DNA from 3 places in the Rhodoferax sp. LS1R11 genome. Region 2 is predicted to be linked to each of the others. Evidence: predicted binding sites of a transcription regulator. Region 2 holds the regulator's gene; each other region holds the start of a gene.

Region 1 (3,274 bases), on a different contig from region 2:
AGCAGTATGTGATGGGCGACACGTTCACGGTGGCTGACGGCTACCTGTTCACGGTCACCAACTGGGCTCCGTACGTGGGTGTGGACTTGTCGGTCTACCCCAACCTGCTCGCCTACCGTGCCCGCGTGGGTGCGCGCCCTGGCGTAGTCGACGCCATGAAGGCCGAGGGCCTGATCAAGTAATTGAGGCGGCTACAGGGCCCGCTGGCGCCACGCCAGTGCGGCCCCGATCCACAGCGCACACGCCGAAAACACCAGGCCCCGGGCCAGGCCGCCCGGGCCGTCGGCAATCCAGCCCACGATGGTCGGGCCCACGATCTGCCCGAACGCAAACACAATGGTGAACGCACTGATGCCTTTGGCCCATGCCACTGGCGGCAGGTTGTGCCGCACCAGTGCGGTGGTGGAAGCCACCAGTGACAGAAAAACCGCGCCGAACAACAGGCCTGAAGCCAGAATGACGGGCCAGGCCGACGTCAAGGCCGGCAGAATAGTCGCCAAGCCCAGCAATGCGCACAGCAGAGCCAACACCTGACCGCCCTTGTAGCGGTCCAGCAGCCTGGCCCAGATGCGTGACGACGCCACCACCGCGACCCCCAGCAAGGCATAAAAAACCGTCACCGCCGCCCCGCTGGCCCCCTGCTCACGCAACAAGGCAATGACAAAAGTCATGTAACCGATGTAACCCACGCCAAACATGCCGTAACCCGCCAGGGCAAACGCAAACGGCCGCCAGGTGAAGTGAAGCGGCGGCACGTTACCGGCTGCTACCGGAGGTGTCAAATGGCGCAAGGCTCTTGCTGGCCACAGCAACAAAACTGTGACAGCCGCGCAAACCAAGGCCAGCGCCCACCAGGCCCAGGCCCAACCATGAGGTTGCGCTGCGGCCGCCTCCAGCACGGCCGGCACCAGCAAAGCCGACAACACAATGCCAAAACCCGTGCCACCGTAATACAGCCCGATCAACAAGCCGCCCCGCGCGGGCTGCAAAGTGCCCAGCCGCGCCGCCAGCAAACCGCCGGCAATGAACACCAGGGCACTGGCCATCCCCGCCAGCAGGCGCTGCACCAGCAAGGGCATGGTGGCCGTCACAAAGCCGCTCAAACCCATGAACACACTGGCCAGCACCGCACCCGCCAGCAAGACCTGCACCGCACCAAAGCGTTGCAACAGCCGCGGCGTCACCAGGGCACCCAGCAAGTAGCCCAGGGCGTTGACCGTGTTCATCGCCCCCGCCAGGGTGTAAGACCAACCCAAATCAGCCCGCATGGGCGGCAACAACAAGCCGTAGGAAAAACGGGTGATGCCCAAAGACAGGGCCGCACTGGTGGACAAGGCCAAGGCAAGCCAGACCAGCTGGCGCATGGGGGTTTGGGAGGATGGGGACAACGTAGGCATGAATGCCTGCATTTTGCGGTACAACGCCAAAACGAGGTACCTGATGACCCCGTCAGCGACTACGGGTTACGGGTTGCCCAGACCAATGGGGGAAGGCGCCCGCATGACGATGCGGGTAAACAGGCGGTCATAGGCCGGATCGCGCGGGTAATTGCCCGTCAACGGATCGCAGTTGGTGGCAAAGGCGGCGTCCAGTTCTTTCCAGTCGGCGTCATTGAGCACTTTTTGTGCCGCCGGGAGGATGACGCTTTCTTCAAGCCGCATGTGCTCCAGGTAAAAGTCCAGATAACGCTTGGCAGCCTGCTCAAACGCCACGCGCCTTGAATCACCGATCAGTTCCCAGGCCAGCAACAGATGCTGCAACTCTCGCACGGCAGATTCGCCATGCGCGTGGTCTTTTTCCAGATGCTCAATCGTCTCGCGGGTTTCGGGCGCCAGTTTGAGCACCCGCGGAAACAGCAGCTTGGACTCTTTGGGATGGTGCAGGCGCTCCGGAAACTCATCGACATAAAAAAGCATGGCCCGCAGGACATCAAAAAAGACTTCCGGGCCATCTCCCGGTCCCCGCCTCACCATCAGGTCCAGTGAACGCAACATGGCCGCCAAGGCCGCGTGTTCATCGCGAATGATCCGAATGCTCTCGTGGGCCATGGTCTGTCTCCTGTTGTTTTTTCAAGCATGGCATGGCACTTGAGAAATGACCTTGATGCAGATCAAAGCCCTGTCAGGAGAGTCAACAGGCAAGTCGCCGCTCTATACACAAGAACATCACGTTGCGTCAACTAATAAACCTGTGCATATGTTTCTTGTAATCTTGTACTTATCCACAGGTCAGTCAGAATTTAAAAACTTATCCCAGTTTCGGGTACAAATGAAAAGCAGAGTCACCCACATGGGTTGACTGTATGTAAGTCGATGATTTATATAGATAAAAAACCCTTGTCCACACAACAGGGCAACCCTTATCTACTACTACTATCTTAAATTTAAAGAATATAGAAGATAAGTCAAGACAACTTCGCACACAAAATAAGTCGCCTTAAATTCCGCTTGTTGTCTGCTGGAGCCGCCCTGCAAAGAAGGTTCTGGTTTTCCGGGTTTTCCATAAGCAATCAAGTAAAATTCGGGCACTGTCGAGCTTTCAAAACGCTCAAAGCCAAACGGGTCGCTGGTCCCGCCAGGCGGTTGTTCACTTTCACGTCCTTGCTCACTGGTTTTTCTTTCCTCCATGGCTGTCACTTCTGCTGGTAATCCGTCCGGACCAACACAGGCTACTTTTGAAATAAAAAGTGCCCAGTTGCCTCTGGTCGCGCTGATGCTCAAGACCAGTGACTGGCTTGTCATGGCCAAAGACTTGCTGCAGCAATACGGTGCAGATGGTGAAAACCCTGAATTTTTCGACAATGACGCACTCGTCATTGATTTTTCCCAGCTGTCGCCTGATCTGCCGTTGCAAGACATCGTGCCTTTGCTCAAGGTACTGCGTTTCTGCAGTCTGGTACCCGTCGCTGTGCGGGGTGCCAGTCCCGCGTGGATGGCTGCTGCGCTGGCGGTGGGTCTTGTTGAAGCGCCGGTTGAAGTGCACCGGGCCCGTGCGCCGGTTGAGGTGCCTGTAACCCAGCCCGTACTGACAGAGGCCGTACGCGAAATCGTTCGCGAAGTGCCTGGTCCCGGTACCCTGGTCATTGACAAGCCCTTGCGCTCGGGACAAAAAATTTATGCCCGCAACGCCGACCTTGTGGTGCTGGCCATGGTCAACCAGGGGGCCGAAGTGGTCGCCGATGGCAACATCCATGTCTACGCGCCCTTGCGTGGCAAGGCCATGGCGGGTGCGAGCGGCAATGTCAACGCCCGCATCTTCTCGCTCTGCCTGGAAC
Region 2 (3,274 bases):
CGTGGCAATCCTGCGCTGGGGTTTGAAACGCTCCGGCAAGTGCGCATAGGCGTAAAGCGCGATGCGCTCGGGCCGCAACTCAATGACTTGCGCCAGGGTGCGGTCAAACGACTCCGGGCTTTGCTGGGGCAAGCCGTAGATCAGGTCCACATTGATGGAATCAAAGTTGCGCTGGCGAGCCGCTTCCACCAAGGCAAAAACCTGCTCGACCGGCTGTACCCGGTGTACCGCTTTTTGCACCGCCGGGTCGAAGTCCTGAACACCGAAACTCAACCGATTGAAGCCGAGTTCCGCCAGCGTATCGAGCCTGGTGGCGTCAATCGTGCGCGGATCAACCTCAATGGCATATTCGCCCCCCGAGGCAAAGGTAAAGTTGCGACGCAGCATGCCCATGAGTTCACGCAGTTCGTCATCCGACAAGAAGGTCGGTGTTCCGCCCCCCAAATGCAGTTGGGTAATGGTCTGCCCGACACCCAGTTGTGCGGTGTGCAGATCCACCTCACGACTCAGATAACGCAGATAAGACGTGGCGCGGTCATGGTGCTTGGTGATGATCTTGTTGCAGGCACAGTAGTAGCAAAGCGATTCGCAAAAGGGGATGTGGACATACAGGGACAAAGGCGTCCTCATGCCCGCCGCACCTGATCGGCGCAGCTTCAACGCCTGGGTGTAGTCGTCTGCGGCGAACGCTTCCACAAAGCGGTCCGCCGTCGGGTAGGACGTATAGCGGGGCCCGGACACATCAAACCGGCGCAACAGGTCTTCAGAAATAGGTTCAGCAACGACGGCTGTCATGGGGAGTCCTTCACAATGCTGACGAATGTGCCTCAAGCACCCAATTGGATTCTTGATTCAAATCAAAAATTGCTGCATTCATGGGCCTTAATCTTTGACACACATCAGGGCTGGAGGCCATTTGGTGCCAAAATCATTCGCATGAATCCTGAAACCATCAAAGTCGCCTGCTCCAACTGCAACTTGAGGGAGCTGTGCATGCCGATTGGCCTCAGTTCGGACGAACTGGACCGCATTGATGTGATCGTGGCGGCACGGCGCAAGGTCAAACGCGGCACCACACTGTTTCGAAATGGTGAAAAGTTTGCCAATCTGTACGCCATCCGCACCGGGTTCTTCAAGACCTGTGTTGCCTCAGAAGATGGCCGGGATCAGGTCACAGGTTTTCAAATGGCGGGGGAAGTTATTGGTCTGGATGGCATCGTCAATGAACACCATACCTGCGATGCCGTTGCCCTTGAAGATGCAGAAGTCTGCGTCATGCCGTTCGACCGGATTGAAGAACTGTCCCGGGAAGTCTCCGCGTTGCAGCGCCATGTTCACAAAATCATGAGCCGCGAAATCGTGCGCGAACACGGCGTCATGCTGCTCTTGGGCAGCATGCGGGCCGAGGAGCGTTTGGCCACCTTTTTGCTGAACCTGGTGCAGCGCCTGCATGCGCGTGGTTTTTCTCAATCAGAGCTGATTCTGCGCATGACGCGTGAAGAAATTGGCAGCTACCTGGGCTTGAAGCTGGAGACCGTCAGCCGCACTTTTTCCAAGTTTGTAGCCGACGGCATTGTCGAGGTCAAACAACGCCATGTGCAGATTCTCAACACCGACGCGCTCAAAGAGATCGTCAACCCCAAGGCCTGCAATTAGACCGATACAAGAAGCGGGTTCAGCAGGAACCCTGCTTGGGACAGGCATCCGGGCGCGCTTCGTTGGGCATGGGACAGCGGTTGACTTCAAACGGTGACATCGACAACAGCGTGGTCAGGGCGCCAGAGACCATGACCACACCCCAGAACAAAAAAAATGCCACGGTGTAAACCCCTTGCCGCGACAGTGCCACGGGCTGACCAAACCAGTGCAGATCTTGCGGATCAATCATCGCAAACACCAGACCTTCCAGGATGCAGGCCACCATGAAGGCCGGCCAAACAATCCACATCAATCGTTGTGAGCGCATGGAGAAAATCCTTTGAGAACTGCGTTAACCGTAATCGGGCTCAAGGTTTGACCGCTGGCGGCGCAGGCATGGGTACCACACCCGTCTGAGCGTGGTTACGTGCCTGCAGCGCGGGTGCCAGGCTGGCGGCATTCCCGTCCTTACCCAGCGTCCTGTTGATTTCAATGCCTTTTTGGTAATAGTCTTCCGATACCAGTTGCTCGGGCCGGGTGATGGCCAGGTACAAGGTGATGAAACTTGCGACCACCACAATGACGGGGCCTGCCACCACCAGCCACACATGACCGAACTTCCACCAGGGTGCACCTGCATCAATGGTATTTTTTTTCATGACCAATCCTTATTGAGGAACCAGAAAGACAGACTTTTCAGACACGTGCCCGGGTGAATCCACCGAATCAATTTCAAACTGAATGGGATGAGAACCGGGCGCAGCCGCATCAAAAGGCGCCTGAACCCGTACCGCAATCCAGCGCGACTGGGTGGCCTCAACCATCACCATGCTTTCTGAATTCACGGCCAAACCTGTCAACCCGGTGACCGCAATCTTGTAATGCTGGGCCGACTCGGTGGCGTTCATGACCTGGAGGCGGTACACGTTTTCAATCTTTCCGCCCGACACAATGCGCGCCATGACGCCGCGGTCACGAACCACATCCACCTTGAAGGGCGAGCGCATGGACAGGCTGACCAGCATGGCCACCACAATGGTGGCCAGAATGGCCGTGTAGATCAACACCCGGGGTCGAAACACATGGCGCCAGGTTTGCGCCTTGGTCCAGTGCTGGTTCATGGCGTTTTCGGTCGTGTACTTGACCAGACCTCGCGCATAACCCATTTTGTCCATCACGGTATCGCACACATCCGCGCACGCGCCGCAACCAATGCATTCGTACTGCAAGCCCTTGCGTATATCAATACCGGTCGGGCACACCTGCACACACAGGCTGCAATCCACGCAGGCACCCAGGTTCAGCGTTGTGGGGTCCGCCTTGCGGGACCGGGCGCCCCGTGGCTCCCCACGCTCGCTGTCATAGGTAACGATGAGCGTGTCTTTGTCAAACATGGCACTCTGGAAGCGCGCATACGGACACATGTGTTTGCAAACCTGCTCGCGCATAAAGCCTGCGTTGCCGTAGGTGGCAAAACCGTAAAAGAATGTCCAGAAAACTTCCCAGGAGCTCATGCTCATCTGCAGAAATTCAACACCCAGTTCCTTGATGGGCGTGAAATAGCCCACAAAGGTAAAGCCCGTCCACAGGGCCACCGCAAGCCAAAGAAAATGTTTGGTGCTTTTGCGCGTAACTT
Region 3 (3,274 bases), on a different contig from region 2:
TCTGAAGCCCCCCGCAAACCCCGCGTCCCCCGTCACAGCCCCCCGCTAGCCCATGAGGTTCGCATCATCGGCGGCCAGTGGAAACGCACCAAACTCGCCGTGGCCGACCGCCCCGGACTGCGCCCCACTCCGGACCGGGTGCGCGAAACCCTGTTCAACTGGCTGGGCCAGGACCTGACCGGCTGGCGCTGCATCGATGCCTTTGCCGGCACCGGGGCCCTGGGCTTTGAAGCCGCCTCGCGCGGTGCCAAAGAGGTGACGCTGGTCGAGCAGGACCCGGCCCTGGTCGCGCAACTCAAGCGCGTGCAGACCCAGCTCCAGGCCAGTGCCACCCAAATTGTGCGCGGCGACGGCATCGCTGCCATCAAGCACATGGACGCGGCCAGCATGGACCTCGTGTTGGTTGACCCGCCGTTTGACTCGGCGTTGTTTGAAGGCGCTGTGCTGGCAGCCGGTCGTGCGGTCACGCTGGATGGGTTTGTCTACCTGGAAGCGCCCACGCTGTGGACGGATGCCCAATTGGAGAGTGCCGGCCTGACCGTTCACCGCCACCTGAAGGCGGGCGCCGTGCACGCCCATTTGCTCAAGCGCGCGGGCTAGCCCGCTTCTCCCTCAACCGACCTGCAGACACACCATGGCCAACAACGTGATCGCCGTTTACCCCGGCACTTTCGACCCGATGACGCTGGGTCATGAAGACATCGTGCGCCGGGCGACGCAACTGTTTGGCCACGTCATCGTGGCGGTGGCCGCGGGTCACCACAAAAAAGCCCTGTTTTCGCTGGACGAGCGCATGGACATGGCCCGCGAAGCCGTCAAGGATTACCCGCAGGTGGAAGTCGCCAGTTTTTCGGGTCTGCTGCGGGACTTTGTCGTGGCGCAAGGCGCCAAGGCCATGGTGCGCGGCCTGCGCGCCGTGACCGACTTTGACTACGAGTTCCAGTTGGCAGGCATGAATCGCAGCCTGATGCCCCACGTGGAAACGGTGTTTTTGACGCCCAGTGACAAATACCAGTTCGTCTCCAGCACCTTTGTGCGGGAAATTGCCACGCTGGGGGGCGAAGTGGACAAGTTTGTTTCCCCCGTGGTGAACGAGCGCCTGATGGCCAAAGTGCGAACCGTGGCTAAGCCGTGAGCCGGGCAGAGCCCTCACATCAGGCCGCGCCCGCCAAGACAGGCGTATATTGACTTACCTCAAGCGGTACGCGGTGCAGGTGCCCTACGCTTGATGTGTTCGATGTCACATTCAAGTTGGAGCACAAAATGAAAATACTACTGCCCGTGGATGGTTCTGCGGTTTCTCTGGAGGCGGTCCGCTTCGCCATTCGCATGGCGCAAGCCGGTCTTGACACGAGCGTGGTGCTGGCCAATGTCCAGGAGCCTGCCACCCTGTATGAGCTGGTGGTGGCGCATGACCCGCAGGTGATCGAGCAAGTGAGTGCCGCCGCCGGTGCCCACACGCTGGAAGCGGCCGAGGTCTTGCTGAAAGAGGCGGCGATTCCTTATGAATGCGAAGTGGCATCCGGCGACCCTGCGCACACCTTGATTGATATTCTGGAGCGCTTTGAATGCGATCTGGTGGTCATGGGGGCCAGCGGCATGAGCAGCTTGCGCAGTGCGCTCCTGGGTTCGGTGTCCAACGAGGTACTGCATGCGTCAGGCGTGCCGGTGATGATTGTCAAGGCGGCTGAAGAACCGATGGACGACGACATCGGGGAGTGACCCGCACAGGTCATGACCGAGTTCATCCTCATCCGCCATGGTGAAACTGACGCAAACCGAGAACTGCGTTTTCAGGGGCAGGTGGACACACCTCTCAATGCTGTGGGGCATGAGCAGGCGAGGCGTCTGGGTCTGAGGCTGGCGGGCGAGGGGGCGCATCTGCTGCTCAGCAGCGACCTGACGCGCACGCAGCAAACGGCTTTGCCCATCAGCCAGCAACGCCTGCATTCGTTTGCGGGCGATCTGGTGTTGAAGCCCGCCTTGCGGGAGCAAAACTTTGGTGCGGTCGATGGCATGCGGGCACCTGATATCCAAGTGCAGCACCCCGAGGCTTGGGCCCAGTGGATCAAGTTTCACCCTGATTTTGCGTTTGATGGTGGCGAGAGCACCCGGCAGTTTCATGCCCGCGTGATGGCGTCCCTGCGACGTTTGGCGCAGGCCCATCCGCAGCAGACGCTGTTGGTGGTGACGCACGGTGGTGTGCTGGACATGATTTATCGCACGGCCCATCAGTTGCCGCTGTCCGGTCCACGCCAGAGCGTCATCCCCAACGCCGGGCTGAACCGGGTTCGCATGGACGGCGACACCCCGCGCATCATCACGTGGGCTGATACCCAGCATTTGGGGGGGATGCCTGCGCAGCCCACCTACGATCAAATCAGGCTCGCCCAGCGGGAGGCGCTCGCGCTGGAGAAGCCCGAGGGGCGCTAGTTCTGTTTTTGCGGCCTCTGTTTTTCAGCCAACAGGGGGTGTTGGCCAAGGTCGTTGTGGGTCCCGCAGCAACTCAAAGGCCCTGGCCACCCGCAACACGCCTAAATCATCAAAACGCTGTCCCGCAATCTGCAGGCCAATCGGCAAGCCGCTGGACGTGTAGCCACAGTTGATGGACGCCGCCGGTTGTTCTGACATATTGAATGGCACCGTGAAGCCGATGTGTTCCAGTGGCCGCAGCGGATCGTTCGTGGGGGATGGGAGTTCGGCATCAAACGCCGGCATGGGCGAGGTGGGCGAGATGACAAAGTCAAATGCCTGGCAGGCCCTCACGCACGCCACGCGGGTGGCATGAAACTGGCTGAATGCCTGAAAGGTTTGCGGACCGGTCATGCTGGCTGCACTGTCTGCCCATTGCTGAATGTAGGGCAGCACGGTGGCTTTTTTCTCCGCTGACAGGGCTGACAAGTCGATGTGCGAGCGCATGCGCCAGGCGTGGTCCATGCCTTCCAGCATGGCCGGGGTCATGAACGCCGCCATGGGTTCCACGAGGGCGCCTGCGCGTTCAAGCAACCAGGCCGCACGCTCGACCGCGGCACGAACTTCGGGTTCGACCGGCAGGCCACAACCGGCATCCATCATCAAGCCTATCCGGAGGCCACGCAACACGCCCGCGCCTTGGTCAAATTCGTTCCAGTCAATGGTGTGCGCGGGCAAGCTCATGCTGTCGCGGGGATCCGCTTGTGCCAGCACCTGCATCATGAGCGCCGCATCGCTCACGGTGCGCGTCATGGGGCCTGCCGCACGGCCGGTGTAGGGCGGGTCAATCGGCACACGGCCC

Evidence for each region. Region 2 encodes FNR, which switches genes on or off when oxygen is low (the NO sensors DNR and NnrR bind a similar motif). Its sites were predicted from a motif close to TTGATNNNNATCAA; they were not measured.
Region 1: AC097N_RS10740 (hemerythrin domain-containing protein) is a predicted target of FNR. The motif match lies at 2,101-2,114, and genes of this name have one in related genera.
Region 3: AC097N_RS05025 (universal stress protein) is a predicted target of FNR. The motif match lies at 1,185-1,198, and genes of this name have one in related genera.

The regions. Positions count from the first base shown of each region.
Region 1 covers NZ_JBWMAW010000007.1:131,435-134,708, reverse strand. Annotated here, with positions in the region: gene gstA (glutathione transferase GstA) at 1-182, shown strand, start outside; gene AC097N_RS10745 (YbfB/YjiJ family MFS transporter) at 192-1,397, opposite strand; gene AC097N_RS10740 (hemerythrin domain-containing protein) at 1,464-2,048, opposite strand; gene AC097N_RS10735 (hypothetical protein) at 2,373-2,627, opposite strand; gene minC (septum site-determining protein MinC) at 2,626-3,274, shown strand, end outside.
Region 2 covers NZ_JBWMAW010000006.1:84,605-87,878, forward strand. Annotated here, with positions in the region: gene hemN (oxygen-independent coproporphyrinogen III oxidase) at 1-795, opposite strand, end outside; gene fnr (fumarate/nitrate reduction transcriptional regulator Fnr) at 937-1,656, shown strand; gene AC097N_RS09465 (hypothetical protein) at 1,676-1,966, opposite strand; gene AC097N_RS09470 (FixH family protein) at 2,007-2,297, opposite strand; gene ccoG (cytochrome c oxidase accessory protein CcoG) at 2,307-3,274, opposite strand, start outside.
Region 3 covers NZ_JBWMAW010000003.1:69,422-72,695, forward strand. Annotated here, with positions in the region: gene rsmD (16S rRNA (guanine(966)-N(2))-methyltransferase RsmD) at 1-600, shown strand, start outside; gene coaD (pantetheine-phosphate adenylyltransferase) at 635-1,135, shown strand; gene AC097N_RS05025 (universal stress protein) at 1,264-1,722, shown strand; gene AC097N_RS05030 (histidine phosphatase family protein) at 1,735-2,433, shown strand; gene AC097N_RS05035 (amidase) at 2,458-3,274, opposite strand, start outside.